4 regions of the Hymenobacter seoulensis genome follow, and region 1 is predicted to be linked to each of the others. Evidence: riboswitches for the same ligand, from Rfam matches in the RefSeq annotation. Region 1 holds a riboswitch; each other region holds the start of a gene.
The links. A riboswitch is a leader RNA that binds a small molecule or an ion and turns the genes downstream of it on or off. The one in region 1 is predicted to bind S-adenosylmethionine.

Region 1 (7,627 bases):
CAAGCGGACGCCAGATCAAGCATGACGGTCTCACTCATGGGCGCGAGCCACACCTAGTGTATCCTCATTACTTCTCCTACTGGTCGCTGCTCATCTTGCCGCCCGTTACGTGCACCAAGGAGCCCGTCATGAAGGAGCCATCTTGGGAAGCCAGCAGCACGTAGGCCGGAGCCAGTTCCTCGGGCTGGCCGGGGCGAGCTAGGGCCACTTCGTAGCCGAACTTTTCGATTTCCTCGCGGGGCATAGTTCCGGGAATGTTCGGCGTCCAGACGGGGCCGGGCACTACGCAGTTCACCCGGATGCCCCTCTCGCCGAGGTAGGTAGCCAGGCTTTTGGTAAGGGCGTGAATGGCCGATTTGGAGCTAGCGTAATCGATCAAAATCGGAATGCCAGTGAGGCCTACGATGCTGCCCGTGTTGATGATGCAGTCGTCCTTTTTGAGGTGCGGAATGGCAGCTTGCGCCATCCAGATGTAGCCCAGAATGTTGGTATCGAAAGTGCGCCGGATTTGCTCCTCAGGTATGTCCTCGAACTTTTCGGCGCTCATCTGGAAGGCCGCGTTGTTGACGAGGATGTTGAGGCCGCCCAGCTCTTTGCGAGTCAGGCGCACGGCTTGTTTGCACTGCTCGGGGTCGCGCACATCTAGCTGCAGCAGCAGGCACTGGCGGTTTTGGGCTTCCACGAGGCGCTTAGTTTCCTCGGCATCCACGGTGTTTTCGTTATAGAGCACCGCCACGTTGGCGCCTTCCATGGCAAATGCTACTGCCACCGCCCGCCCGATGCCCGAATCGGCGCCGGTTATGAGGGCAATTTTGTCTTGCAGCTTGCCGGCGGCTCTGTAAGTGGAGAAGCTCATGGCGGGCTGCAGCTTCATATCGGCTTGCTTGCCGGGGTAGGGCAACTTTTGCGCGTGTTCCTTCATCTCCTTAGCCGTAGGCCGCTTCACAGGTTTGGGGGCCGCAGAGGCCGCAGCCGATGCTTTCTTGGCGGCAGGCGTAGCAGCAGACTTTTTGGTGGTTGCAGCCTTGGAAGCAGGCTTAGCAGAATCTGAAGAGGCAGAAGTTTTCTTAGCGGCCATCGGCGTAGTGGGATATAGTTGAGGTTTCTGCTTACGCAGATTTCGGCCTCGACAGCTAAAGCATTGGCTTACTAGGGTAGTCGTTCCATTCAACCTAGTGCCCTTGGTTACAAAGACCGTCATGCTGAGCTTGCCGAAATATCTCTCCCGCTTCGCTAGGCCAGTTGGATTAGCCAGAGGTAAAGATGCTTCGACAAGCGGACGCCAGATCAAGCATGACAGATAGTATGGGAAAGTCAGCACGCGAGATGTCTCGCCAAGCTCTACATGACGGCCTTATGAGGCATACAATTTTTCATAAAGCAAAAACCCGCCCCTGCTTGCGCCGAGACGGGTTTCCGTAAATCAGACTGGCCTAGGCCAGTTCAGTTAGTTGTTCTGATAATCAACGGGCTCTTTCACATCTACGCCTTGGTCTTGGAGGGAGGGGTAGTCGATGTAGCCTTTGTCGCCGGGCACGTAGAACGTGCTGGGGTCAGGGGTATTGAGGGCAGCCCCGATGCGGAAACGCTCCACTAGGTCGGGGTTGGCAATGAACGGTACGCCGAAAGCAATAACGTCGGCTTCGTTGTTGGCCAGCGCTTCTTCGGCGGTTTCCTGGGTGTAGCCACCGTTCAGGATAAAGGTGCCCTTGAAGATTTTGCGCAGGTGCGCGGCTACGGCCGGTACGCTAGGCTGAGCCATAGGATGACCGGGTAGCGCCTCAATTACGTGCAGGTAGGCCAGGTTGAACTGGTTGAGCTGCTCCGTAACATAACTGAAGGTTTTTACCGGGTCCGAGTCCTTGATGCTGGCGCTGCCCTGGGGCGACAGGCGAATGCCCACGCGGTCGGCACCCAACTCACCTATTACAGCCTGCACTACTTCTTTCACGAAGCGGGTGCGGTTTTCCAGGCTGCCGCCGTACTCGTCGGTGCGCTGGTTAGAGCCGTCCTGAATGAACTGGTCGAGCAAGTAGCCATTGGCCCCGTGGATTTCAGCGCCATCGAAGCCGGCCAACTTAGCGTTGCGAGCGGCCTGACGGAACTGGTCTACTACGCCTGGGATTTCGCTCAGATCCAACGCGCGTGGCGTAGGCACGTCTTCGAAGCCTTGACCCGTGAAGGCTTTGGCACCTTCGGGCTTAATGGCCGAGGGAGCTACGGGCAGCTCACCATTGTGGAAGAACGGGTGTGATACGCGGCCTACGTGCCAGAGCTGGATGAAAATGCGGCCTCCGGCGGCGTGCACGGCATCGGTTACTTTTTTCCAGCCAGCTACCTGCTCTTCAGAGTAGATGCCGGGGGTGTTGATATAGCCCACGCCCTGGGGCGACACCTGCGAACCTTCCGTGATAATCAGGCCGGCCGAGGCGCGCTGCACGTAGTATTTTACCACCGACTCCGTGGGTACGGTGGCCTCATTGGTGGCGCGGCTCCGCGTCATGGGGGCCATAGCAAAGCGGTTGGGCAGAGTAAGCGCGCCTACTTGTACAGGCGAGAAAAGATGGGGAGTGTGATTCATAGCAAAACAAAGTTTGGGAATCAGCTCCATGCCGATTCGCGAACTGTAACTGGTGTTGCTACATATATGTTTTCGTTTAGCTATATTTTTTTCGCCTTGCTCCCGATAACCAAGTAAGCTCGCAAGTGGCCTAGGTCCTGCTAGCGCCCGTATGCAGCGGGCTGCCGAAGCGCAAGTGCGCTATTGCACCATTACTTCCACCCGACGGTTGCGAGGGCGCTGCTGCGGGTCGCGGTTGTCGGCTACTGGCCTAGCACCCCCGTAGCCACGGGCTGTAAGCCGCACGGAATCTACACCCTGCTGCACCAAATACTGACGCACCACGCGGGCCCGCTGCTCCGAGAGGCGCAGGTTTAGGGCCGCTTCGCCCACATTGTCGGTATGTCCGGCAATTTCCAGCCGTAGGCCTGGTTGCTGGCGCAGAGTGCGGGCCAGGGAGTTTAGGGTGGGGCGCGAGCTAGGCAGCAGGGTTGCGGTGCTTTGGGTGAAGTACAGGTTGGGCAGCGTCACGGCGGCTCCTTTGCTGAGCGCCGTTAAGTCGGGCAATTCGTTGGCAACGGTATCAGGAGCAAGTGGTTTGGTGGGCTCGGGTTTTGGCGATGCTACTGGCCTAGCGCGGCGCGCCACCCGTGGCACTAAAGCAGTGGGCTTTACTACCGCTTTAGGGGCTAGCGCTGGAGGTGCTACCGGTGCTGGAGTAGGCGCCAGCGCTGCAGTGGCTTTGGGTTTGGATGGCGCGGCTTCTCTCAGCACTAGCACGTTACTAGGCAGCCTCTGGTACAGATTATCTGTCGGAATGGGCTGAGGCTCATCGGTTGTATTCGGCAGCTGCCAGGCCAACTGGGCTTTCGAATCCCGGTCGCTCTGGTAATACTCCACGCGCACCGCGTAGTAGCCGCCGGCCTTCATTTTGAGGTGCGCAACAGAGGTAGTAGCGGGCTGGTCGCGCCAGGAATCCAGCACCTTCTTCCCGCCTATCCAAACGCGCATACCATCATCGGTCGCAATCTGGAAGGTGTACAGGCCCGTTACGGGCGCGTAAATGTGGCCCGCCCAGCGCACAGAGAAGTATTCGCCCGGCACCCCCGGGCCCGGCGATACAAAATGGTCGCCGGTAGGCCCGATGGTCCAGTTGAAGTCGATGCCCGGGTCAGTGCGCGTCAGTACCAGCTTCTCGAACTTCTTGCCTTCATAGTACTGCCCGCGTAGGCCAGTACCCGGCTGGTGTTGAGCCAGCGCTAGGCCACTTACAAGCAGTAACCCGGCGGTTAGAGCTTTCTTATAAAGACTGGATAGTATCATAGCAGCAATAAGTTGTTAACGCATTGACCATAAGATGAACAGAAAATCAGGCGGCGCAAAATTTATTCAACGAGCCCGCCTCTCCTGTTCAACGAACCATTCTGCCAGGCCTATATAGTAGAGCGTGATAAATGCTGATATATCCTTAGACAGAGTGCAGCGAATTATCCCGCATGCTGACGTTGCCAAACTATACTGTGCTGCTTGATCTGGCGTCCGCGTAGTCGCAGCATCTCTACCTCTGACTCACGAAGTGGCCTAGGCCTCTGCGACGAAGCGGTAGAGATGCTTCGACTCCGCTCAGCATGACAACGATTTTGTTCTAGGCCTGCTCCAGGCTAAAACCTACTGGCCTAGGCCACTCCTTCAGCCTTCGGAATTGAAATTTGAAGATTCCCGTTGTATCTTCGCTGTGTTACTTATCCAGAAAGACCGAGGGATTGGGCCCTATGACGTCTTAGCAACCTGACTTAACACAAGGTGCTAACTCCCGTTTCAACGCAGCTTGCCTGCGTTGGAAGAAGATAAGTACAGGACTCGCGCCTCCACGCGGCTCTTTCTGGATAGGCACTTTTTCGCTGCCGATTTACTTGAAGAGCCGATATGCCGACCGTCACTACCTCCCCGCTCCACGATATTCTTGCCAAGCGCGTCCTGATTTTGGATGGCGCTATGGGCACCATGATTCAGCGCCACACGCTGACTGAGGAAGATTTCCGGGGCACCCGCTTTGCCGACCACCCGAAGCCACTGCGCGGCAATAACGACCTGCTTAGCATCACCCGGCCCGATATCATCAAAGGCATCCATGCCGACTACTTCGCGGCCGGCGCTGATATGGTGGAAACCAATACGTTCAGCGGCACCACCATCGCGCAGGCCGACTACGCCCTGGAGGATATTGTGTATGAACTCAACTATGAGTCGGCGCGCATTGCCAAGGAAATAGCCGACGAGTTTACAGCCCAAAATCCCGACAAGCCCCGCTTTGTGGCCGGCGCCATCGGGCCCACTAACCGCACCGCTAGCCTCTCTCCCGACGTTAACCGCCCCGGTTTCCGGGCCGTGACGTTTGACGAGCTGGCCACCGCCTACCACGAGCAAGTGCGCGGCCTGATTGATGGCGGCTCCGACGCCCTGCTCATCGAAACCATCTTCGACACGCTGAACGCCAAAGCGGCGCTGTATGCCGTGCAGAAGTTCTTCGATGAAGGTGGCCGCGTGGTGCCCGTCATGATTTCCGGCACCATTACCGATGCTTCTGGCCGCACCCTTTCGGGGCAGACGGTGGAGGCCTTCTGGAACTCTATCCGCCACCTGCCCCTGCTGAGCGTGGGCCTGAACTGCGCCCTCGGCGCCGATCAGCTGCAGGTCTACATCAAGGAGCTAAGCCGCATTGCGGATGTGCATATTTCGGCGTACCCAAATGCTGGCTTGCCCAACGCCTTCGGTGGCTACGATGAGTCGGCTCAGGAATTTGCGGGCGTAGTAGAAAACTACCTCAAAGAAGGCCTCGTGACGGTGGTGGGTGGCTGTTGTGGCACCACGCCCCAGCACATTGGTGAGCTGGCCCGTCTGGCGGAAAAGTATGAGCCCCGCAAGCTGCCGGAGCTACCCAAAGTAACGCGCCTTAGTGGCCTAGAGCCCTTCGGCATCACTGAAAACAGCCTGTTTGTGAACGTAGGTGAGCGGTGCAATGTGACCGGCTCCCGCGCCTTTGCTCGCCTTATCCGGACCGGCAACTACGAAGCCGCCCTGCAAGTAGCCCGCGACCAGGTGGAAGGTGGCGCCCAGGTAATCGACGTGAACATGGACGAAGGAATGCTCGACTCGGAGCAGGCCATGACCACGTTCCTGAACCTCATTGCCTCGGAGCCCGATATTTCGCGGGTGCCGATTATGATTGACTCCTCGAAGTGGAGCGTGCTGGAAGCTGGCCTCAAGTGTGTGCAGGGCAAGAGCATCGTAAACTCCATTTCGCTTAAGGAAGGCGAAGAAACCTTCAAGGAGCGGGCTCGCACCGTGCGCCAGTACGGCGCCGCCGTGGTGGTCATGGCCTTTGATGAGAACGGCCAGGCCGACACGCTAGAGAAGCGCATCGAAATCTGCCAGCGCAGCTACGATATCCTAGTGAATGAAGTAGGCTTCCCGGCCGAGGACATCATCTTCGACCCCAACATTCTGACGGTGGGCACCGGCATGGAGGAGCACCGTAACTACGCGCTGGACTTCATTGAGGCCGTCCGCTGGATCAAGCAGAACCTGCCCGGCGCCCTCACCAGCGGCGGCGTCAGCAACATCAGCTTCTCATACCGCGGCAACGACGTGGTGCGCGAGGCTATGCACTCGGCCTTCCTCTACCACGCCATTCAAGCTGGCCTCGACATGGGCATCGTGAACCCCAGCCAGCTGGCGGTGTACGATGAAGTACCCAAGGATCTGCTGGAACTGGTAGAAGACGTGCTGCTGAACCGCCGCCCCGATGCCACCGAGCGCCTCGTAGACTTTGCCGACACGGTAAAGCAGAAGGACAAAGTGGAGGTAGTAGCCGACGCTTGGCGCAGTCTGCCAGTGAAAGAGCGTCTGCAGCACGCCCTAGTGAAAGGCATTACGGAGTTCATCGACCAAGACACCGAGGAAGTGCGCCAGCAGGTTACTAGGCCACTTGAAGTGATTGAGGGCCCGCTAATGGCTGGCATGAACGTAGTTGGTGACCTGTTTGGCGCGGGCAAAATGTTCCTACCTCAGGTGGTGAAGTCGGCCCGCGTAATGAAGAAGGCAGTGGCCTACCTCGAGCCCTACCTGCTCGCCGACAAGCAAAGCGGCGACCGGCAAACGGCTGGTAAAATCCTGCTGGCCACCGTGAAAGGTGATGTGCACGACATCGGTAAGAACATCGTGGGCGTGGTGCTGGCTTGCAACAACTTTGACATCGTGGACCTGGGCGTTATGGTGCCTTTGGAGAAGATACTAGACGAAGCCGCCAAGCAGCAAGTAGACGTGATTGGCCTGAGCGGCCTGATTACGCCTTCGCTGGACGAAATGGTGTACGTGGCTCAGGAAATGGAAAAGCGTGGCCTTAAAACCCCGCTGCTCATTGGCGGCGCCACTACTTCCCGTTTGCATGCCGCCGTGAAAATTGCGCCTAACTACTCCGGCCCCGTAGTGCACGTAAACGATGCTTCCCGCTCCGTAGGCGTAGCCGCGGCTTTGCTGGGCTCCGCCGATGTGGAGTATGCTCGCACCGTGCGCGAGGAGTACCGCCAACTCCGCGAGGACTACGCCGGCCGCCAGCGTGATAAAAACTACCTGACTATTGAAGCCGCCCGCGAAAACGGATTCAAAGCCGATTGGGAAACCAGCCGCATTGTGAAGCCGAGCTTCCTGGGTACTAAAACACTGGAAGACTACCCGTTAGCTGAACTGGCCGAATACATCGACTGGACGCCCTTCTTCCAAACCTGGGAGCTGAAGGGCCGCTACCCCCGAATTCTCACCGATGAGAACGTGGGCGAAGCTGCCACCCAACTCTTCAACGACGCCCAGAAGCTGCTCAAGCAAATCATCGACGAGAAGCTGCTCACGGCCCGCGCCGTTATCGGTTTCTGGCCCGCCAACACCGTAGGCCACGATACCATCCAGATTTTCAAGGATGAAACCCGCGAGGAAATCCAGACCGAGTTCTTCACCCTGCGCCAGCAGAGCGAGAAAGCACCCGGTGTGCCCAACCTCGCCTTCTCCGAC
Region 2 (7,627 bases), 390 kb from region 1:
TCTTCCTGATTCAGCAGGAGTTTCATCGTTGCCAGCGCTACCGGCTACCCAGGCTGCAACGGAGCCGCCAGCTTCAGCGCCCACTACTACCGCTAGTCCGTACTAGGCCGCCTGAAACTCAAAACCCTCCGCAGCACGTGCTGCGGAGGGTTTTGTAGTAATGCTAGGGTAGTAAACGGCTTACGCTGCTTCTTCCGAGTACTCATTGGCACTTACTGGGCGCACATTGCCCGTGCGCACCAGAAACGCACCGTATTTGCGCAGCACCTCCCGATGGCGCAGCAGATGCGCCAGCGCCACATAGCCTACCACGTACCCATCCTCATCGGCTTCCTCCGAAATTTCGCTGAAGTCAAGCAGGTCAATCAGGCGGTCTTCGTCGGTGCGCAGGTAAATTTCCACCTCCAAGTCAGTAAGGGCCGAAGATCCAGGTAGCGGCCCCGAAGCCGAAGTAAAATCGGCATCGATGCTGACAGCTGCCGCGCCCATTTGCGGGGCGAGCTGGGGCATTATCAGGGCCGTAATGCGGCCATCGGGCAGGCGCTGAATACTGGCTTCCAGCTCAATTTGGCAGCCGTAGCTGGCCGCAAAGGCAATATCAACGGGTTGCAGGTTTTCGATGCTGCTCTGAAACACGTGCTCGGGTTGCAGGTAGGTTCCGAAGGTACGGGCAGCTAGTAAAGCGGCTTCAGAGGTCAGATCGAAAAGGAGCTGCCGGCGCTCCGACGCCGGGGTAGCCGGCTTTTTGCGCTTAGCTAGGGCGTTGAAATCAGAAGAAAATGCGGGTAACGGCGCAGCGCTAGTGGACATAGGTCTGGACGTAAAATCGTTCAAGGAAGTGAGTGATTTGAGCAGTTTCAATCAGAAAGCCGTCGTGGCCATATTCTGACTCCATTTCAGCGTATTGCGCCCCCCGGATGTAGCGGGCAAGCTGCTGCTGCTCAGAAGTCGGGAACAGTATATCAGAAGTTATGCCAAGTACCAGGGTTCGGGCCCTAATGCGCCCTAGGGCTGCTTTTACACTGCCGCGGCCCCGGCCCACGTGGTGGCTGTCCATAGCCCGCGACAGGGCTACGTAGCTGTGAGCGTTGAAGCGCGCCACCAACTTATCACCCTGGTAACGCTGATAAGAGCTGGCCAGAAAATCGTCCAGCTTCTCGTCGTCGGTTTCGGTTTGGGTGCGGCCGTAGGCGTGGTGGCTGCGGTAACTGAGCAGCGCCGTGGCCCGGGCTGCCCGCAACCCCGCCGCGCCGCCGTCCGGCGTGGTCGTGTGGTAGGTTGGGTCGGCGAAGATGGCTAGGCGCTGGGCTTCATTGAAGGCAATGCCCCAGGCCGAGTGCCGTGCGTTGGTAGCCAGCAGCACTAGGTTCTCAAACAATGCCGGCCGCTGCACCGCCCACTCCACTGCCTGCTGCCCACCCAAAGAGCCGCCAATCAGGGTATGGATAGACGGTAGGGCAAGGTGCTCACGCAAGGCCTCATGGGCAGCTACCATATCCCGGATGGTCAGGAGCGGAAACGCCTGATATGGTGCTTGCTCCGTGTCGGCATCAGCAGAGGCTGGACCGGTTGTGCCGTAGCAGGAGCCTAGTACATTGGCGCACACAATAAACCAGTCGGCGGGGTCGAAATAACAGCCCGGTCCTACTAGCCCCGGCCACCAGCTCAGCACATCAGAGTTAGCCGTGAGGGCATGGCACACCCATAGCACATTGTCGCGGGAGGCATTTAGGCGCCCGTAGGTATGGTAGGTTACGTTCACCTGAGGCAATATGGCGCCGCTTTCCAGCCGAAGTGGCCTAGGCAAACGAAACAGGTGTGGTTCTTCTTCGGAAGGCATGGTACTAGGGCAATTTCAAAGTCAATAGCCTGCGGGCGGAGCCGATTCTGCCCGGCTCCGCCCCGGCTGTAGTGCGGGCGGCGTTGGTCCTCGGCTTCCTCTCTCCTGAAAGCCCAGGCACCAGCCCGCGCGCTGCGTTGCTGGAAGCTGATCCGAGCCGCTCTCTCACCTGCGGCCCGGCATCAACCCCTCTCAAGTATCAGACTTCCAGCGTGGCAACGTGTTCGGTTTCGGGTTCGGGTAGGAGGGTGCTGCCACTCTCCCCGGAAGGAATAGTAGCTGCCGTGCGCACGGCGTCAAAGGCTAGGGTCAAATCCGCCCGAATGTCTTCGAAGTGCTCCGTGCCCAACGACAGGCGCAGCAACGTGGGTGTTACGCCGGCTGCCCGCTGCTCTGCCTCAGAAAGCTGCTGGTGCGTGGTAGCCGAGGGTTGAATAATCAGCGTTTTAGAGTCGCCAACGTTGGCCAGGTGGCTGATTAGCTTCAGGTTATCAATGAACTGTATAGCGGTTTCCTTGGTGCCTTTGATGGCGAAGGTGAGCACGCCGCCGTAGCCGCGCTTCAGGTACTTCTGGGCCAGCGTGTGGTACGGGCTGCTCTTCAGGCCGGGATAGTTCACGGCTTCTACCTGCGGATGTTGCTCTAGCCAAGTAGCAATGCGCAGGGCATTTTCCACGGTGCGGTCTACGCGCAGGCTTAGGGTTTCGAGGCCTTGCAGCAACAGGAAAGAGTTGAACGGGCTCTGCGAAGGGCCAAAATCGCGCAGGCCTTCTACCCGGGCCCGAATGATGAAAGCAATGTTGCCGAACGGGCCACCTTTGCCGAATACCTCATTAAAAACGAGGCCGTGGTAGCCCTCCGAGGGCTCCGTGAATTGCGGGAACTTGCCGTTGCCGAAGTCATATTTGCCGCCGTCTACAATCACGCCGCCAATGCTGGTGCCGTGGCCACCAATCCATTTTGTGGCCGACTCAACTACAATGTGCGCGCCGTGCTCCAGTGGCCGGAACAGGTAGCCCCCGGCTCCAAACGTATTGTCCACAATGAGTGGCAGATCGTGCTTATTGGCAATGGCGGCAATGCGCTCAAAATCCGGAATGCTGAAGCTCGGGTTACCGATGGTTTCGAGGTAAAGCGCCTTGGTATTTTCGTCGATCAGAGCTTCAAATTCGCTAGGCTGGTCGCCGTTGGCAAAGCGCACCTCAATGCCCAACCGCTTGAACGCCACCTTGAACTGGTTGTAAGTGCCGCCATACAAGTGCGTAGTGCTCACGAAGTTGTCGCCGGCCTGCAGAATGTTGTTGAGGGCAATAAACTGCGCCGCCTGCCCCGAAGAAACAGCCAGTGCCGCTACGCCACCTTCCAGCGCGGCTATGCGCTGCTCGAACACGTCGGTGGTGGGGTTCATCAAGCGGGTATAGATGTTGCCGAACTCCTTCAGGGCAAACAGGTTAGCACCGTGCTCGGCATTCTTGAATACGTAGCTGGTCGTCTGATAAATCGGAACGGCGCGGGACCCGGTTACGGGGTCGGGCTGCTGGCCGGCGTGGAGTTGGAGGGTCTCGAAGTGAGCGTTCTGCGTGGACATAGCAAGGCTGGTTAGCAGGAAGTTGGATATGAAGGAAGGGAGCGTAAACCGCTACAGTGGGGGCTACGCAAGGGCGTAGCAGGAGCCGGGCTGAAGTCAGCAACCTGTGAGGGCGAGCTGAGCAAACAGACGAGCCAGGCGACGCTGCCTAGGCAGCACCAGGGGCCAAAGCCCAGGAAACAGGGGAGGGGAGAAGCTGGGCCGCCGTGCGTGGGCTAGCTACAGCAACAACAAGCGCCGCTACAGCAGCGCATTCGCATTCGCCAAGCAGCGTGGGCGGCTACAGAAGCCCTAGAAACGCAGGTAAGCGGCTGGGCAGTAAGCAACAAAGCAGACTGGGCAGCAGCGGAAGGAAGGGCGAAAGCGAAGGTGTTTTCCATGGCACTCTGAGTTATATGCCCCGCCGCCGAATGGCTGGTCGGGCAGGAATTGGCACCTTTCGCGCGGTCGAAGGTTGCCAGTGGGTCAGGGAGCCTGTTCTCTCGCCACTTCTGTATAAATCTTTGAAAACTGCCCCGCCGCGAGCGGGAGAGTACCTAGTTGGTATTGCAAAGGTATAGGCCTAGTTTCGATATATGCAATAGCTAGTGAAAATAATTTTTAATCAGCCGATACTGCTAATATGCTTATGCTGCGTTAAGATGAGTAGCCGTCAACTTGTTGATTGGCAGGCACTAATAGATGCAGGCAACAAGCTGTCTTTTCTGCTCCTGTTGAGCAGAGGGTACACTTTAGGCAACAGTGAGCCTTAGTCTCTGTGGGCCATACCACCATCCGAAACATATTACAGGGAACTTTAGAAACACAGAAAAGCCACCTTGTAAGAGGTGGCTTTTTTGGATATTTCGAAGCTAGAGAAATGCTAGAGCTTGGGCAGCGTCAGTACCTGTCCTACTTCAATTAGGTCGGGATTCGAGCCGATAACGCTTTTGTTGGCGTCATAAATCTGGTGCCACTTGGCCGCGTCGCCGTAATGGCGCTTGGCAATTTTCGAAAGCGAGTCGCCGCTTACTACGGTATAGGTATCGCCCTGAGTAGTAGTAGCTGCGGCCTGGTTGGCGTTGCCAAAAAAATCGGTGGCACCACCCGCTGCCGGAGGAGTAGTAGGCTGAACAGGCTTCTTATCGCCGTCGTTAGAAAGGAAATCAAACAGTCCCATAGCAGTAAGTCAGTTTAGTTGTGAGAGGGGAATTGACCGAGAATCAGCACGATGCACTGGTCTGGTTTGCCTCTCTTACGCTTGATAATGCAATAAGTTGTAGCCGGACTGTAGCGCGAACATCTTGGGGAATGCTGCCGTAAGAGTGGCAATGCTGACCTAGCAGCCTGGTTATCCAGGAGGCTGAGCAGAGACATAAAATCTACTCTCTCATCTAACCATTCTCCCCATGAAAACCCCCTCTTCCTCTTTTCGCTTGCTAGCTAGCCTGCTTATGCTGGTAGTACTTTTCACGGCTGCTTGTGGCAGCAAAGAAGGTAAAGTAGAAGGCGTTAATATGCTTTACGGTAAGGAAAGCAAAGTATGGAAAACCGATAAAGAACTCAGCGCTTCCGGCGACAAAGTAAAACAGACCGATGCCCAGGAAGATGAGCGCATCACGTTCTTCGCGAACCAGCAGTACACCATGATGTCGCCAACCGGAGCAGTGAACGGTAAGTACACCTTTGATCAGGCGGCCAAGAAAATCACGATGACGCCCGACGGTGCTACCCAAAGCAACACCTTTGATGTAGTAACCCTGACCGACGACAAGTTGACCCTAAAAAGCCCCCAAGGCGCGGAGTTGCGCCTAGAAAAGGAATAAACCAAGTTTTTTCCTAATTAGAAAAGCCCTTTTGTACTATGCAAAAGGGCTTTTTTTATGGCTATAGGTGAACAGTAAGTACTGTCGAGGCATAAAATCTTGTACAGTGATGATTGGACAATTTTGATTTCATGTCGGTTAGGGGCGGGTAGTGCAGAGCACTGGCTAGCACGTTATAACTCCCACTAAACCTGGTATATGAAGTCCCAGACGTTGTTTACACGCCTTACCGTTCTGCTGCTTTTGTGGAGCAGCTTCAACAGCCAAGCCCAGACGACGACGACCGTCGTCAGTTACGATTTCAACAGCGGCACCAGCTTCAGCAGCATCTCGCCGACAGTGGCTACCGACGTCACTAGCTCCGTTTCCTCAACCGAGCCCTTCGTTACGTTCACGGGCACTGCCACTGGCTCAAGCGCCTTCACGGCGGGTACCGCTGGCCTGGCACTAGGTATGAACAACTCAGCCGGCACGAATACCCGGTATCTTGAATTTGTGCTTGGCGGAGCTAATCTGCCCAGCTATTTTGGCTATAAGCTTTATTACCAGCAGTACCACCCGTCCACGGGTGCCAGTACTATTACAGTAGCTTTCAGTGGTGATGGTGGGCGCACGTTTGAAACCGCAACACCCATAACCACTGGCAGCGGATTCTGGACCGAGCACCTGATTGACCTTTCAAGCCAAAGCAGCCTCAATAACAAAGCAGCGGTTGTGGTACGGCTACTAGTAAGTGGCGCGTCTGGCGTTGGCCCAGTTCGTATTGATAATTTTCAGGTGCAGGCTACTTCTCTGCTCAACCCCAAGCCCACACTTACAGCATTGGCGCCATCTAGTATAGCTGCCGGCAGCGGTGGGTTTACGTTGGCTGTTACGGGCAGTGGCTTCGGGGCAGGCAGCGTAGTGCGATTCAATGGCACAGAGCTGACTACTACGGTAGTAAGTGCTACGCAGCTTAGTGCCAGTGTGCCAGCTAGTGCGGTGGCAACGGCTGGCTCGTTTCCCGTCACGGTGTTCAATCCTGCGCCGGGCGGGGGCAGCTCCGAGAGCCGTACGTTCACGGTTACGCCAGTGGTACGTTGGGATGGTGGCGCCGGTACGAGCAGTTGGTTTGACGCACAAAACTGGGACAAAGATGCCCTACCTACCTCCAACGATGATGTACTGCTGGACCATACCAGCGTAGCCAAAAGCTATGCGGTGGTACTGGCGCCCGGCATAGCCGCTTCTGCCGTGGGTACACCTGCCGTTACGGTTCGCTCGTTGCGCGTAAACCCAGGGTCCGGCGACTCCATCTTCTTTGAAATTCCAGCCCTCAATACCAGCACTACGCCCCTCACGCTCACGCGCAGTGGCGCTACCGAAATTGCGCTGGCCATCCATGATAAAGGCGTGGTTACCAACTCCAGCGACCAGGGTGTTATTACTATTGAGAGTACCAGCCAAGTATTTTATATCTACAATGGTGGCACCTATCGGCACTATACTGACCGGCCGCATGCCGCCTTGGTACAGACGCTGGCTACCACAGCTGGCACCGAGGCCGGCACTTGGGAGTTTCGAGCCAAAAACCAGGCTAGTGCCACGCCGTCGTTGGCCGGCCGCACCTACCCGAACTTGGTGTTCCGCAACCGCCCGGGTCAGCCCTATACTTCCTATGGCGGAAGCGGGGCCAATCCGCTGACGATACGGGGCAACTTGATTGTAGGGGCTGCCGTGACGTTTGCCCCTGATCTGAACAGTGAGTTGCGGGTAGCCGGCGACATTGTAGTGCGAGGCAATTTCCGGTTTCAGCCCAGCCAAACAACTGCCGCAAAGTTGGTATTGAACGGCAGCAAGCCCCAACGCATCAGCGGTACGGCTTGGGGTAGCCCTACCAGTTCCAGCTATTTGGGGCCTAGCGTGCCGTTGCAGATCAACAACACCAGCACCGATGGCGTGACGCTTGCAACCCCCATCACCGTCAACAATATATTGCAACTGACCAGCGGCCGGCTCAATACCGACGCCACAGCTCTACTGACGCTGCTAAATCAACCTACGGGTGGCTCCGATAACAGCTTTGTAAGTGGGCCGGTAGCGCGGCAGACCAGTGGTGCGGCCAGCCTCACGTTTCCACTAGGCCGCCTGGATGCGCAAGGCCATACGTTCCGCCCCCTGACGCTCAACATTAGCAGCCTGAGCCGCGCCACCACGTTTGTGGCCACCCAAACCGAAGGTGGCTTCGCTGCTCAGCCGCTGGGTGCCGGCCTGAAGCGCATTAACAGCACGCGCTATTTTACCATCACGCCGGAGCCCGCCCTTACCGGCTCCGAAAATTTTGCCGCCACCGTCACGCTTAGCTTCGGGCCCGATGACAAAGTCACGAATCCGGAGGCAAGCACGCTGGTAGTA
Region 3 (7,627 bases), on a different contig from region 1:
TGATTGATGGGCTCTTGGGCATGGGTTACGGGGTAGTAACGGCTATCAGCCTGATGAGCCTCAACATTGCGCCAGCGGCCGTGAGTGCCAGTATTCATACCGCCGAAATGTTTGCCAGCGGGGCCTCGGGTTACCATCACTACCGCTTCGGCAACGTGAATAAAAAGCTGTTCAAAGTGCTCCTGATTCCGGGAGTGCTGGGCGCTATTACGGGCGCGTATCTGCTTTCCAGGTTTGGCGAAGTGTATGCGGGCTACGTGAAGCCGTTTCTGGCTCTTTACCTGCTGCTGCTGGGTATTCGCATTATTTCGAAAGCCTTTGCCAAGCCGGGTCCGCGCAAAAAGCACAAGAAGCTGGGCGTGCTGGCCGCGGCCGGCGGCTTCCTCGATTCGTTTGGCGGCGGCGGTTGGGGGCCTTTGGTTACCAGCACGCTCATTGCCGGAGGCCGCACCCCGCAGTATGTTATCGGCTCGGTTAGTGTCACGGAGTTTTTTGTCACGTTTGCCAGCGCTGTCACCTTCTTCGCCACGCTGGGCATTTCGCACTGGCAAATCATCCTGGGCCTAATTGTGGGCGGCGTAGCGGCCTCTCCACTTGCCGCCCGCTTGGCCGGCCGCATTCCGGTGCGCTGGATGTTTGTTTGCGTGGGCCTGATGGTTATCATCTGGAGCCTCTGGGCGCTGCGCAAAGTGTTTATGTAACGCGTATGAGCGCCCTATAAAAAAGCCCCACCGATTCATTGGTGGGGCTTTTTTGTGATTTATCAACTTAGCAGACCTAGTAATTTAAAGCTACTGCCGGAAAGCCTACAAGCCCAGCGTTATCCTGATTAGCTTGTTGAGTCAGCACCGGTTTGAGGCATTTAGCTACCTAGTAAAACGGAGTTAAGCCCTAACAGAAAGGAGTGGTTCTTCCTCAGTTGGTAGCAGTTCAGGCATCGGTACCGGTGTGGTGGTTTGCTGCACACGCCGCAGCACCAGGAAAAGTACTAGGGCACTGAGCAGCACCAACCCGATATACAGCCCCGGCGACGTAGCAAGCAAGATTCCCGGGCTATCAGCCGCCTTGCCCACAGGCCATATCATGGAGGCGAAAGCCAACAGATTATTGAGCGCATGTATGCTGATACACAGCCACAGGGAGCGGGTTCGGTAGTAAAGCCACCCTAGTACTACCCCAATTAGGGCGGTTCCCAGGCTTTGGGCGGGATTAAAATGTATTATGCCAAAGAGCAGCGCCGACTGGCCAATGGCAACCCACGGCCGGTATGCGCGGAGCAAGGCTTGTAAAATCACGCCCCGAAATAGCACTTCCTCCAGTATGGGTACCGCAACAACTCCTACGAGGAACGCCGCTACTGGCTCGTGCACAAGTTCTTCAAAAAAGCGTTGCTGCCAGTCAGGAAGCCCTAGTAGCTGCACCACCGACAGCACCATTACCAGGGCCGGCACCAGTAGGGGCAGCAGGGCGTACAGCCACCCCTTCTCTTGCCCCGTGAACTGCACCGGGTTCCAGCGCTTGCCGGCTTTCCAGCGCATAAACCCAAGCAGGGCTACGTTAGACAACACGGCCACAACCATACCAGTTACGGATTTTGATAGGTGCAGCACCTTGCTGGCGAGCAAAGAGGTAGGCAGGCCCACGAGTAGCGTCACGAGTAAATACCAGCCGATAAATGTCCAGCTTTCTTTTAAGGTAGGATAAGCTGGGGCTGGTTTCGATAGAGAGGCGGTAGCAACTTCAGGCGTACTCGTTTCCACAGTAAAATCAGGATTAGTATAAAGTAGTGTGCGTCAAAACTACTGTTCTTGGCGCATAAAAAAACAACCAGCCGAGCGTAGCGCATCGGCTGGTTGTGATAGTCATCTTGATAAGAAGAATTGCTGCGTTTAGGCGGCTTGCTGCTGCTTTTGCTGCCCCAGCTTGCTGTGCTTGCGGCCATAGCCGTAGTAAATAGCCAAGCCAATGGCCAGCCACACTGCCAGGCGCAACCACGTTTCCCAAGGCAACGACAGCATCATTATGAGGCAGGTCAGGATACCCAGAATAGGTACCAGCGGCACCCACGGCGTGCGGAAGCCACGTGGGGCGTCGGGTTCACGCTTGCGCATAATCAGAATGCCCAGGCACACCATTACGAAGGCCAGCAAGGTGCCAATAGAGGTCATTTCGCCTACCACCGAAATCGGCACAAACCCCGCGAATAAGGCAATAAACAAGCCTAGTAGCAGATTCGACTGCAAAGGGGTGCGGAACCGCTCATGGATTCGGGAGAATACCGGGGGTAGTAACCCATCCTTGGCCATGCTAAAAAACACGCGGCTCTGGCCCAGCAAATCCACCAGAATAACGGAGGTGTAGCCGATGATAATGGCCAGAATCACGGCCGATGACAGCCAGGCGTACGGCGTTTTTTCGATGGCAATAGCCACGGGCGCAGCGCTGTTCTTGAACTCGGTGTAGTTGGCCAGGCCCGTCATGACGTGGCCAAAAAGCACAAACAATACGGTGCAAATCAGCAGGGAGCCGATGATGCCGATGGGCATATTGCGCTGCGGATTTTTGGTTTCCTGGGCCATGGTGGCAACAATATCAAAGCCAATGAATACGAAGAATACTACCCCTGCCCCGCGCAGAATACCGCTCCAGCCAAACTCCCCGAACGTGCCGGTGTTTTGCGGGATGTACGGCTGGTAGTTGGCGGGGTCAATGTACTGCCAGCCGAGCCCGATGAATACCAGCACCACGGCCACCTTCAGCGTAACCACCAAGGCATTAAACCAGGCCGAGCCCGAGGTACCGCGGATAATAATCATGGTGATGGCCAGCACAATAAGCATGGCCGGTATATTCACCAAGCCGTGAACTTCGGTGCCATTAGCCATCGTAGCCGTTTCAAACGGCGACATCACCAGCTGCGGAGGCAGGTTGATACCGTATTTGCTCAGGAACTTCAGCAGATACTGCGACCAGCTGATAGCCACCGTGGCCGCGCCTACGGAGTACTCCAGCACTAAGTCCCAACCGATAATCCAGGCAAACAGCTCGCCCATGGTGGCATAGGCATAGGTGTAAGCGGAGCCCGCAACCGGCACCATGGAGGCAAACTCAGCGTAGCACAGCGCCGAGAAAGCACAGCCCACTGCTGCCACCACAAACGAGAGCGTAACGGCCGGACCAGCATTGTTGGCGGCCGCAATGCCCGTGAGCGAAAACAGGCCCGCCCCAATGATGACACCGATGCCAATGGTAATAAGATTGAAGCCGTTCAGGCTTCGTTTCAGGGTGTTAGCGCCCGTTTCGGCCGCTTCCTGCCGAAGCAGTTCCAATGATTTTCTGAGCATAAAGTGATTCGCCAGGTAGTAGTTGGCTGGTAAGAGAATATCCTGGCTGCAACGCCTGCTGCCGCTTAACCGGCTAGCAACGCGGGTTGCCGATGTCAGCACATTACGTAGCCTTACTAGCTTCTTAAAAAGCCGAAAGCGACGCGTATTGCCGGGCAACTACAGGCAGCAGCGCTGGCCAGGAAATGAAGAGAAGAAAAGAGATGCCTAGGGCTTGAATGCTAGGTAACGATACCATCCAAAGCCAAATGGGTCAAAAACTCAGGGCAGAAGCCGCAGCCTCAACAGCAACAACAGCGGCTCATACAGCAGCGCTGGGCCCTATAGGGCCCACTGAGAAGGGCAGCGGAAACTACGAAACAGGTACTACGGCAGAGGCAAAAGTCCACGGCTTGTTGTTTTTATATGGTCAGGAATTGGCACCGTTCCGGCTGTTGCGGATGGTTGCCGACGCGTCATAGAGCCTGTCTCTCAGCGCCTCTGTATAAAAACAATCCTTTGGGCTAGAAAGAATTGATGCGACAAAGGTAGAACCGGAATGCTGCTCCTGCAAACAGGGTCTTTCTCGCTCTACCACACTGCGTATTTTATCAACTCCTGAAGCCAACTGGTGCCCTAGCAGCCAAGTCTTATCAACTCATAACACGCTCACTATCAGAACACTGCTTTTGCTGATAGATTTTACTGGCGGAAGTTTAACCGGAAAATTTAAATATTTTCAGAGGCTGCTAGGGTCCGGGTTTGCTTAAAGTTGGCATCTGAGTTGCCTATTGACCTAGCAGAAGCATAAACGCCTGTTCCGGACGACGGCCTGCTTCTTTCCCTGAATTTAAACAATCTAACATAGCCATGAAAAAGCTTCTCGTTCTCCTCGCCGCTTTCTCCCTTTCTGCTGCTGCCGCTTCGGCTCAAACTACGCCCGTAAAAGCAGCACACGCCAAGCACCAAAAAGGCACCAAGGCCGCCAAAACCCCTGAGCAGCGCGCTGAGCAAAAAGCAAAAAGTCTCAGCCAGAAGCTAGGCCTCTCGGCTGCTCAAACCGAGCAAGTCCGGCAGCTGAACCTGGCCCGCTACCAGGAAATGCAGGCCAAGCGCACGCAAGTAGCTTCCACCGCCGATAAAAAGCAGGGCCACCAAGCCATGAAGGCCGGCAAGGAGCGCTACGAAGCCCAACTCAAGCAAATTTTAAGCGCTGATCAATACGCGAAGTATGCTCAGCTGCAACAGGAGAAAATGGCCAAGCACAAAGCCCAGCATCCACGTAAGGCCAAAAGCTAGTGCCACCTACCTCACCCAAAAGCCCCGGCGCATTCCTGCGCTGGGGCTTTTTGTTTTATGAGCAAAGCCAGTCTAGGCCGTTACTAGGTAGTTACGTTGGGTAAAGCATCAGGCGTGTTCTCTGCGGCAAACCAGCGCAGGCGGTAGCAGTTCATGGCTGTGTCGCCGAGCTGCTCCAGGAGCCGGTAGTTGGCCACCGCTCCTACGGCCGCTCCAATTACGGGCACTAGCTGCGCCATTTTGGCCAAGTCAATGTAATCGCGGTACTCCTGCTGAAACGTGCGCCAGTCGAATTCCTGCACATCGGTCGGGAGCGTGTGGCGGTAGGCATCCCAGTTAGCAACGCGGCTGTAAATCTCGTTGCGAGTATGCTGGCTGCTGAAGGCTAGCTGGAAAATGTGCAGCAGGAACAACCGCTCGGTGTAGTCGCGCACGTCGTGGCCGTAGAGGGCCGCCACATCAAATAGGAACTTCAGCTTGATGCCGAGCAGCAACGGGAAGTCGGCCAGCCCGAGCAGGAAGCCGCCCGCTCCCGTCATGGCTCCTTCCGCGGCAGCCGTATTGCGGTAATACCGCAGCGTGTTCTTCACCGCAGCTTCGCGCTCAGCCAACGGCGTATCGGCCTGCGGACGGCGCGTAGTGTGCGTAGAGCCAAACAGAACGCCGCGCACCATTTGCTTGATGGCCGCCGTGAGAGCCTGGTGCACCTTTTCGGGCAGAAATGCATTCAGCCGCGCTTGTATCCGGCGCGTGAAACGCCCCACCAGCGTGGGCTTTTTTTGCATTTTCTGTTGCCAGGCGCGCAGTTCCGTACGTGCTTGCTGATCTGGGAGAGTCATAGTAGGCAGAACGCGAAGGCTGATTGTTACCGTAAGATCGGCAGATTCCGGCTGGCACGGGCACTTGCTACTGACCGGTTACCGCAAACTATAAATCCGCTCAATAATCTCAACCACCTTTACACCTTCCTGCACGTTGGTGGGTGCCGGCCCACCATTCCGGATAGTAGTCACTACGTCGTCAATTAGCTGCACGTGGTTGGCGGCGCTGCCCTGGTAGGGCCCGTAGTCGTTGGCGGGGTTAGTGGGCGGCAGCGCAGGCAGCTGATAGTTGCGCAGGTGGCAATATTCCACCTTATCCAAGTACTGCCCACCAATCCGGACGCTGCCGTGCTCCGCTACTACCGTGAGGGAGCTCTCCAGGTTTCGGTCCCAGACGGCGGTGCTATACTGCAAGGTGCCACTACCCCCGCGCACGAGGTCAAACGTCACCAGGCCACTATCCTCAAATTCGGTGAGACCTTGGTGGTTGAAGTCGCGGAAGCGGGCCGAAATATTGGTGATGTCGCCGAACACCCAGTACAGCAGATCCACAAAGTGGCTAAACTGCGTGAAGAGCGTACCGCCATCTTGGGCTTGGGTGCCGCGCCAGCCACCGGGCCGGTAATAGCGGGCATCGCGGTTCCAGAAGCAGTTCAGCTGCACCAAATACACTTGTCCTAGTTGCCCCTCCTCCTGAATCTGCTTAAGCCAGGCCGCGGGCGGCGAGTAGCGGTTCTGCATCACGCCAAACACCAGTCGGTTAGTCTGTTGCGCGGCGCGCACCATGGCTTCAGCATCAGCAGTACGCAGGGCAATGGGCTTCTCAATTACTAGGTGTAACCCAGCCTGCAACCCCAGCATAGCTTGTGGCGCATGCTGGTCATTTGGTGTAGCTATAGTTAGTACATCAGCTGCCGCACCGGCCGCCAGGTAGGCATCAAGTGAGGAAAAAAAGGGCACGCCGGGAAACTCAGCGGCCAGCTCCGGTGCTAGTTCGGGCCGAATGTCAACCAAAGCCACCAGGCGGGCGCTAGCGTGCCGTGACACCAGGGTGGCATGGCGCCGACCAATATGGCCCACGCCACAAATAGCAAAACGAACGGCAGAACTAGAATCGGCCAAAAGAAATCAGAATGAAGTTACCTCTGCCTGCAAGCTCCGAAAAACCCACCGTAATTCCCGAACAGAAAAATAAAGCCCGCAGCACCTGTTTGGCGCTGCGGGCTTTGTTCACGCAGAAAATGACGGGCAATTAGAGCAACCGTTTCAGCTCATTGAAATTAGCACTGCTAGGGTTTCGGTTGGTGCAGCCTAGCTGCTGGGCACTGCGCTGAATACTTTGAATGCGGGAGCCGGGGTTGGGGTGCGTGCTCAGGAACTCCGGTGCACCTCCTCCACCCTGCTTTTCGGCTTTGATGAAAAAGCCGGCGGCACCGTCGCAGGCGTAGTGGCGGGTGCCGTTGAGGTAAATGGTGGAGTATTTATCAGCCTCGTTTTCGTAGTTGCGGCTGAATTTCAGCTGGCCTAAGCCTGCTGCTATCTGCACAAGCTGGTTGGAATTGTTGCCCAACACAATGCCGAGCAGAATGCTCACGCCATATTGCTGCTGCAGCATTTGCGTGCTGTGGCGGCGGTCGGCATGCGCAATTTCGTGGCCTAGTACGCCCGCTAGCTGGTTTTCATTGTCCAGGAACTTGATCAGCCCTGAAAACACATAAATGTGGCCCCCTGGTGTAGCAAAGGCATTCTGGATGTTGTCATCTTTGATAATCTGCACATCCCAGGGGAACTGCTTGCGGTACTTTATATTGCCATTATCCAGCACCCGGTTTACTACCCCATCGAGCAGCTTATACGCGCGGGCATTGCTAGAGCGAGCCAACAGCTGGCCTTTGGCGCGGTACAACGAATCGGTTTGCTTGGCCACTTGGGCGCCCAATGCAATATCCTGGTTAATTGAGAAAAGGTTGAAGCCCTGCTGGGGCTTCATGACGGCCGCCGTAGTTAGGCCCGAAACAACGGCTAGCGGCAGAAACAGCTTCAGAAAGAAACGACGCATAAGAGCAGGAAGTGAAGTTTTAGAGGGAGGTAGTACGCAGAAAAGAAAAAACAGTGCCAAGCCGCTTTACTGCTCGGCCCACTCCCGCACTACTGCTGCCACATAGGCCACCTGCTCCGGCGCCA
Region 4 (7,627 bases), on a different contig from region 1:
GTCGTCGCCGAGCCTGACGCTGCTGATGGTAACCCACGACCGGTACTTCCTCGACAGCGTGGCCAACGAAATAGTGGAGCTCGACAAGGGCCAGATGTACCGCTACCAGGGCAACTACGCTTATTTTGTAGAGAAGAAAGCCGACCGCGAGATGCGGGAAGCCACCGAGGTAGAAAAGGCCCGCCAGCTGTTTAAAAAGGAGCTGGAATGGATGCGCCGCATGCCGCAGGCCCGGGGCACCAAGCAAAAAGCCCGCATCGACGCCTTCTATATTACCAAGGAGAAAGCTAGCACCAACCTCAGCAAACAGCAGGTGGAGCTGAGCGTGAAAACCACGCGCCAGGGCGGTAAAATTATTGAAGCCAGCCACCTCAACAAGAAGTTTGGCGACAACGTGGTGCTGGATGATTTCAGCTACGTGTTCAAGAAGAAGGACCGGATTGGTTTGGTTGGCCCCAATGGCGCGGGCAAATCCACGCTGCTGAACATGCTCACGGGCAAGCTCCAGCCCGATTCGGGTACCATTGAAGTGGGCCAGACCACCGTGTTTGGCTACTACACGCAAACGGAGCTGGAATTTGACCCTTCGCAGCGAGTTATCGACATTGTGAAGGAGGTGGCCGAAATTGTGGAGCTAGCCAACGGCGACGTGCTCACGGCCAGCCAGTTTCTGAGCTTGTTTCTGTTTCCGCCGGCCCAGCAGTACACCATGGTAAGTAAGCTGAGCGGGGGCGAAAAGCGCCGTTTGCAACTGCTACGGGTACTTATCAAGAACCCCAACTTCCTGATTCTTGACGAGCCAACCAACGACCTGGACCTGGGCACGCTCAACATTCTGGAAGACTTCCTGCTGCACTTTGGCGGCTGCCTGATTATCGTAAGCCACGACCGGTACTTCCTGGATCAGTTAGCCGACCACCTGTTTGTGCTGGAGCCCGGTGGGGCCGTGCTCAACTTCCCCGGCAACTACACCGACTACCGCGGCTACCTGGCCGAGCGCGAAAGTGAAGCCGCCGTGGAGTCCGCTGAGAAAGAAGCCAAGCAGGCGCGCGCCGCTGCCAAAGCTGCCGTTGCGGCCCCAGCGCAAGCGCCGGTTGCAGCTGCTCCTAAACCTAGCGAGACGCCTAAGCGCAAGGCCACCTTTGCCGAGAAAAAGGAGTACGAAACGCTGGAAAAGGAGCTGGAGCAACTCGAAATCCAGAAGCAGGAGCTCATAGGAAAGCTGAACTCCGGCGCTGGCTCCCACCAAGAGCTGGCCGATTGGGCCGCTCAACTCAAGCGCACCGACGCTGACCTCGACACGAAAGGAGAGCGGTGGCTAGAGCTTGCCGAGCTCGTATAGCCCAAGCACCTAGTCCATCAAAAAGCCCTTCCTGAACTATATCAGGAAGGGCTTTTTTACGGGCAATTGAATTTGCATTCGGCAGTGATTGGCAAGCTACATCACTCTTACTGAATGATTTTGCGTTTCAGGTACTACCTAGGTACTAGATACCCGGAATCTGGGTGAAATCGAACTGCACGGGGCGCTCATTGAAGAAGGCCACGAGGCGCACGCGTTTCATGTAGTCATTCCGGGGAAAATACACCTGGCCCGTAACTCGTTCCCCCGGCTGCAGCGTGGTTCGGAGCAGCACCGACGACTCTAAATGGGCTAATTTGCTGTGGAGCTCATCGGCTTGCTGGGCATGTTGCTCTCGCTGTTCCTCAAAAAACGCGTTGTCGCTTTGGTGGCGGTCGTCGCGCTCCGCGACTTGCTCAGCTGTTTCTTTCTTTTTGATGCTAGCTACATCTTCGGCCACATGGCTTGCGCTGGTCAGGATTTCAAACCAGCTAACGTTTGTGGCCTTGGCGGCCTGCTTGTCGCGCTTGGCGGCCAACTGCTGCAGTTGCATCTGCGGGTCCAGGGCCGGAACCTTCAGGTGTTGTATTCCCTGAGCCAGCTGGGCTTCGGCCAAGGAATCGTTCGGGAGCATAAGGTAGTAGAAGGTTTCGGGCGCAACAACTACAGGCTGATCGGAATAATTAGTGAACTGTGCTTCAAAAACCAGTGCTTTCTGCTCGTAGCGTACAAAACCCAAGCGAACTTGCACGCTGTCGGGGTGGCGCACCACGCTGGTAGGGTGGCCATCTACCCAGGGTCCATCGTAGCGGTTGGGCAGCATCTTGAGGAAAGATGTAGAGCTGCAGGAAGTTAAAAATACTAGGCACCACAGGGCCGCAAACCCCTGCCCGATGCGTAAGGATGAAATAGCCATTAAAGTAGTTTCTGGAAGGATAACTGCTGACCAGAGCCGGCGCAAAAACTAATAACTACGCCGGCGCTATATAGTGTTTCTGCACCGCAACAATAGCTCCAAGTTCTACTGTACTAGCCCTTCGGGCAGCTCAAACCGCCCCGCAGCATCGGCACCAAACGCCCAGAAGCGCCGCATGGCAGCCAGCGGCACCGGCCCAAATACATGCGCGAAATGCTGCTGCCGGCTCTCCACCCACTCTCGCTCCAGACGCACTCCGGCCGCAGCCAGCGCTTCTTCGTCCCACTCTAGCAGCACTACATCAGTGCGATGGGGGTAGTAGCGGTGGGCCGTTTCCAGAATCTGGTGCTGCTCCGAGCAGTGAATGAAGCCCACGGCTGCTAGGTCGGGGCTGGCAAAGAAGCCGGTTTGCTGGGCCTGCTCCCAATCGGCGGGTTCGGCAATGCGGTAGAGCATGCGCTAACATTATAGATGAAATGCCTGCTCATGCCAAGGCGCAGCCGACGCAGCTTACGGGTTGCAAGAGGGCTAGTACCCACTTGGTTCCGTGCAAGCTGCGTCGGCTGCGCCTTGGCATACTTTAGGTGATTAGAGCAAATGTACTGCTCAGCTTACGCCTTCCAGAGCTCCTGCTGCACGGCTTTGCCTACCGTTAGCATGATGCGGGTGGGACTGGGTACGAGCGTAATACGCGCCTCTTTGCCGGGGTACTTCTCAGAGTCAACCCACACGCCTTCTTTGGGCGAGGGTTTGCCGCCGGTGCTGGAGGGCAAGTAAGCCGTAGGCAGCAGCACGTCGGTATCCGAGTTCAGGTCGTTGTGCACTTTCTCTAGGGCCGCCTCCAGGAAAGGGCCGTACTCTTCGTTGAAATCGTCTTCCAGATCGTGCAGTTCCTCCTCTACATCATCGTAGCGGGCGTCGTCGTACGACATCTCGTGCAGCAACTGTTTCTTTTCGATGAGCGCAACGAGGGCGCGGTCGAGGTCCTCCTTATTCATGGCCACGGGCAATAAATGGTGTGTTGCAAAGGTGCGTAGGAATTGGGGATTTTACGAAGTTCCGGAAGCGCATGTTGGCAGAAGCGCCACGAATCCGGCTATTCCTGTATTTTTACCAACGCATTCTATCCACCCGTTACTTCATATCCCGCCCATGGAAACCATGACTTCGCCGGCCGTACAGGCCCATCCCGCCCACGATTTTCTGCCGCTCAATGGTACTGATTTTCTGGAGTTTTACGTCGGTAATGCCAAGCAGTCGGCGTATTTCTACCAGGCGGCTTTCGGCTTTGAGCTGGTAGCCTATGCCGGCCCCGAAACCGGCGTGCGCGACCGGGCCAGCTACGTGCTCCAGCAAAACAAAATTCGGTTGGTGCTCACTACCTCCCTCCTGCCCGACTCCGACATTACCCGCCACGTAGCTCAGCACGGCGACGGCGTGAAGGTGATGGCCCTGTGGGTGGATGATGCCCGCAAATCGTTCGAAGAAACCACCAAGCGCGGCGCCAAGCCCGCTTTCGAGCCCTATACCATCGAGGACGAACACGGCTCCGTGACGCTGTCGGGCATCTATACCTACGGCGAAACCATTCACACCTTCGTGGAGCGCACCAACTACTCGGGCCCATTCCTGCCGGGTTTCGTGGCCCGCAAGAGCAACGTTCCGCAAGGTCCGGCCGTGGGCCTGCAGTACGTCGACCACTGCGTAGGCAACGTAGGCTGGGGCGAAATGAACCAGTGGGTGAAATTCTACGAGGACGTGATGGGCTTTAAGCTGCTCATCACCTTCGACGACGACGACATCAGCACCGAGTACTCGGCCCTGATGAGCAAGGTGGTGTCGAATGGCAACGGCTTCGTGAAATTCCCCATCAATGAGCCTGCCGAAGGCAAGAAAAAGTCGCAGATTGAGGAGTACCTCGACTTCTATCACTCGCCTGGCGTGCAGCACATGGCGCTCATCACCAACGATATCCGCACGACGGTAACGGAGCTGCGCCGCCGCGGCGTGGAGTTTCTGCAAGTGCCCAACACCTATTACGATGACCTGCTGGACCGCGTGGGCCACATCGATGAGGACCTGGACAGCATCCGCGACCTGAACCTGCTCGTGGACCGCGACGAGGAAGGCTATTTGCTTCAGATTTTCACGAAGCCCGTGGAAGACCGCCCCACCGTATTTTATGAAATCATTCAGCGCAAAGGCGCCAAGAGCTTCGGCAAAGGCAACTTTAAGGCGCTGTTTGAGGCCATTGAGCGTGAGCAGGCCCTGCGCGGCAACCTGTAATTTTACTAGCCCTTTAGCGTAAGAAAAGCCCGGTCAAGCAATTGGCTGGGCTTTTTTGGCTCTAGCGGTTTAATTCATCAAGGTACCTTGCAACCATATGTGGTTGAATTTGGCAATGTGCTACGGCCTGATTTACCTTTGCAGAGTCAATTCTTTCTGACCAAAGGATTGTTTTTATACAGAGGCGTGGAGAGACAGGCTCGACGAAACGCCGGCAACCCCCAGTTACTGGAACGGTGCCAACTCCTGCACATATAAAAACAAGTTGCCGTGGACACTGCCAACAACGTTTCGGTTCGCTCTGCTTCTCCCGTTGCTCCTTCGCAACGGCTCACCTCTGGCGTGTGCATGCACGTAGCCGGTTGGTACATGGCTGGCGCGTGTTGTTGTTGTTAGTACCCCGCTGTATCCAGCTGAGCTAGCACGTTTGCTGGCATGTTGCCCCTAGTACTTTTCAGGTTCTCGCCTCTGCTTGCAGGGCGTGGCAAACACCGCGTATGGTGGCCTTTCGGCACGTGCCCGGCCTCGCATGCCCGCATGTTGTACGGTGCTCAGGGAGCAACTCACGCCCTCCTACTGTTTAGCCACTGACTACTAGCCATCTAGCTTCTTCTGGGCTGCGCACTGCTGCGTGGCCTTCTCAGACGATACTGGCTTGCCGTGTCGTCCTCTTCCCCACCTACCTCTTCTTACTTTTTCCTCATGGCGCACGCTGTAAAGCCCATTGGCATCTATTACGAACACCCCGAGTGGTTTAAACCCTTGTTTGCGGAGCTCGACCGGCGGGGCTTACCCTACGAGCAAATCGACGCCGCGCACCACCTCTTCGACCCTTCCGAAACTGAAAGCCGCTACTCGTTGGTCGTGAACCGCATGAGCTCCTCGGCATACCTGCGCGGCCACGGGCAGGGCATTTTCCACACCGCAGGCTTCGCTACGCACCTTGAGCGCATCGGCACACGCATCATCAACGGCTCGGCGGCTACGGCCATTGAAACCAACAAAGCCCGCCAGCTTTCCCTGTTTGCTTCCCTAGATCTGAAATACCCCAAATCCTTCGTCGTGAACCATGCTTCGCGCATTCCGGACGCGGCCCAACAGCTGCAATTCCCGATTGTGGTGAAGGTGAACATTGGGGGTAGCGGCGCCGGCATCATTCGCTTCGATACCCTGGAAGGCGTACGCGCCGCTGTAGAAGCCGGCCAGATTGACCTCGGCATCGACCAAACCGCCTTGGTGCAGGAATACGTGACGCCCCGCGACGGCAACATTCACCGCGTGGAGACGCTTAACGGCAAGTTCCTGTACGCCATGAAGGTATATACTACCGGTGAAAGCTTCAACCTCTGCCCCGCCGAAATCTGCCAGATTCCGGAGGAGCAGTCGGCAGAGTTTTGCCTCACGGAAGCACCCAAGAAAGGCATTCAGGTGGAAGCCTTTACGCCCCCAGCCGAGGTAGTAGAGGCCGTGGAGCGCATTGTGGCCGCCGCCAAAATTGACGTGGGTGGCATTGAGTACCTGATTGATGACCGCACCGGCGACGTACTGTTTTATGACATCAATGCCCTCTCCAACTTCGTGGCCGACGCCGTGAATGTGGTGGGCTTCGACCCCTACGCCCGCTTCGTGGATTACCTGGAAACGCAACTGGCGCCCACAACAGCTTCTGGTTCGCTAGGTACTGCCGCGGCTCAAACCTCTCACCAGCCGGTTCCGGCTTCTATTCACTAGGTCATCATGAGATACGGATATTGGATGCCCGTTTTTGGCGGGTGGCTGCGCAACGTCGAGGACGAAAACATGCGCGCCGACTGGGACTACGTGAAAACGCTGGCCCAACGTAGTGAGGACCTAGGCTACGACCTTTCCCTCATTGCCGAGCTAAACCTCAACGACATCAAAGGCGAAGAAGCCCCTTCTCTGGATGCCTGGAGCACAGCCGCCGCCCTGGCTGCCGTTACGAAGAAACTAGAGCTCATGGTGGCCGTGCGGCCTACGTTCCACTCCCCGGCGTTGCTGGCCAAGCAGGCAGCCAACATCGACCACATCAGCGGCGGCCGCTTGAGCCTGAATGTGGTGTCTTCGTGGTGGCAGGATGAGGCGAAGAAATACGGCGTACACTTTGAGCAGCACGATGACCGCTATGCCCGCACCGCCGAGTGGCTGCACGTGGTAGACAACCTCTGGAAGCAGGACCACTTCACCTTCGAGGGCAAGTTTTATAAGGTTACAGACTCCATTCTGCAGCCCAAGCCGGTGTCGCGCCCACGGCCTTTTCTGTACGCTGGCGGTGAGTCGGAAGCAGCCAAAAACCTGATTGCGGCCCAGTGCGACGGCTACGTAATGCACGGCGACGAGCCCGCCGCCATCGGGCGCCGCATTCAGGACCTGAGCCAGCGCCGCGAAAAGCTGGGCCTGCCACCCATGAAGTTTGGCGTAGCAGCGTACTCTATCGTGCGCAACACCGAGCAGGAAGTAAAAAAAGAGCTGGAGCGCATTACCAACGTAAACGGCTCGGCGGCTGGCTACAAAAACTACCAGCAGTGGCTGGCCGGCACCCAGCTCGAAAACCAGGTAAGCCTGCAGGATTACTCGGTATCGAACCGCGGCCTACGCTCCGGCCTCACCGGCACCCCCGACCAGGTAGCCGAGCGCATTGCCGCCTTCGAAGCCGTGGGCGTTGACCTGTTCTTACTGCAGTGCAGCCCGCAACTGGAAGAAATGGAGCGTTTCTCCGAAGCCGTCATTCAGGTGCTGGCCTAGGTTAGCTTGCGGTTTAGAATGCAACCGGCCCTAGTAAATACGCACGCACCTCGCGTCGTTTTACTAGGGCCGGTTGCATTCTAAACCCTGCGGCGCTGCGCAAACTCCATGGCTCGTTGCTACCGTTGCGCATGGGCTGGGCCCGGGAAGTGCTCAATCTCGGACACTTACTAACTTAAGTAGGCAGAACACAAGAAAACCTCTTTTCTTTACTCCCGTTCTCAGAATCCCAAGTACCCAAACCCTACCTGAGTATGGCCCTAACGCCGAGCATCCAAGAGAAAATTACGACCTGGCTGAGCGACAGCTACGACACGAAT

Region 2: it holds a riboswitch for S-adenosylmethionine, as region 1 does, so the genes downstream of both, ACYVHC_RS10800 (O-acetylhomoserine aminocarboxypropyltransferase/cysteine synthase family protein) here and metH (methionine synthase) in region 1, are expected to answer to the same signal.
Region 3: it holds a riboswitch for S-adenosylmethionine, as region 1 does, so the genes downstream of both, ACYVHC_RS14330 (amino acid permease) here and metH (methionine synthase) in region 1, are expected to answer to the same signal.
Region 4: it holds a riboswitch for S-adenosylmethionine, as region 1 does, so the genes downstream of both, ACYVHC_RS15065 (ATP-grasp domain-containing protein) here and metH (methionine synthase) in region 1, are expected to answer to the same signal.

The regions. Positions count from the first base shown of each region.
Region 1 is NZ_BAAGWD010000002.1:305,610-313,236, reverse strand. Features, by position in the region: gene ACYVHC_RS09100 (Rossmann-fold NAD(P)-binding domain-containing protein) at 77-1,078, opposite strand; gene ACYVHC_RS09095 (alkene reductase) at 1,448-2,581, opposite strand; gene ACYVHC_RS09090 (PA14 domain-containing protein) at 2,762-3,883, opposite strand; SAM riboswitch class I at 4,300-4,414, shown strand; gene metH (methionine synthase) at 4,487-7,627, shown strand, end outside.
Region 2 is NZ_BAAGWD010000002.1:691,861-699,487, forward strand. Features, by position in the region: gene ACYVHC_RS10785 (alpha/beta hydrolase) at 1-106, shown strand, start outside; gene ACYVHC_RS10790 (hypothetical protein) at 181-810, opposite strand; gene metX (homoserine O-acetyltransferase family protein) at 800-1,840, opposite strand; gene ACYVHC_RS10800 (O-acetylhomoserine aminocarboxypropyltransferase/cysteine synthase family protein) at 2,040-3,428, opposite strand; SAM riboswitch class I at 3,817-3,930, opposite strand; gene ACYVHC_RS10805 (LysM peptidoglycan-binding domain-containing protein) at 4,291-4,587, opposite strand; gene ACYVHC_RS10810 (lipocalin family protein) at 4,817-5,233, shown strand; gene ACYVHC_RS10815 (IPT/TIG domain-containing protein) at 5,432-7,627, shown strand, end outside.
Region 3 is NZ_BAAGWD010000003.1:158,127-165,753, forward strand. Features, by position in the region: gene ACYVHC_RS14320 (TSUP family transporter) at 1-701, shown strand, start outside; gene ACYVHC_RS14325 (CPBP family intramembrane glutamic endopeptidase) at 885-1,655, opposite strand; gene ACYVHC_RS14330 (amino acid permease) at 1,890-3,344, opposite strand; SAM riboswitch class I at 3,743-3,835, opposite strand; gene ACYVHC_RS14335 (hypothetical protein) at 4,194-4,622, shown strand; gene ACYVHC_RS14340 (EcsC family protein) at 4,706-5,461, opposite strand; gene ACYVHC_RS14345 (Gfo/Idh/MocA family protein) at 5,540-6,565, opposite strand; gene ACYVHC_RS14350 (M48 family metalloprotease) at 6,696-7,502, opposite strand; gene ACYVHC_RS14355 (DegT/DnrJ/EryC1/StrS family aminotransferase) at 7,569-7,627, opposite strand, start outside.
Region 4 is NZ_BAAGWD010000003.1:335,796-343,422, forward strand. Features, by position in the region: gene ACYVHC_RS15040 (ABC-F family ATP-binding cassette domain-containing protein) at 1-1,342, shown strand, start outside; gene ACYVHC_RS15045 (hypothetical protein) at 1,488-2,258, opposite strand; gene ACYVHC_RS15050 (DUF952 domain-containing protein) at 2,364-2,714, opposite strand; gene ACYVHC_RS15055 (hypothetical protein) at 2,870-3,256, opposite strand; gene hppD (4-hydroxyphenylpyruvate dioxygenase family protein) at 3,411-4,544, shown strand; SAM riboswitch class I at 4,716-4,805, shown strand; gene ACYVHC_RS15065 (ATP-grasp domain-containing protein) at 5,247-6,275, shown strand; gene ACYVHC_RS15070 (LLM class flavin-dependent oxidoreductase) at 6,282-7,307, shown strand; gene ACYVHC_RS15075 (phospho-sugar mutase) at 7,562-7,627, shown strand, end outside.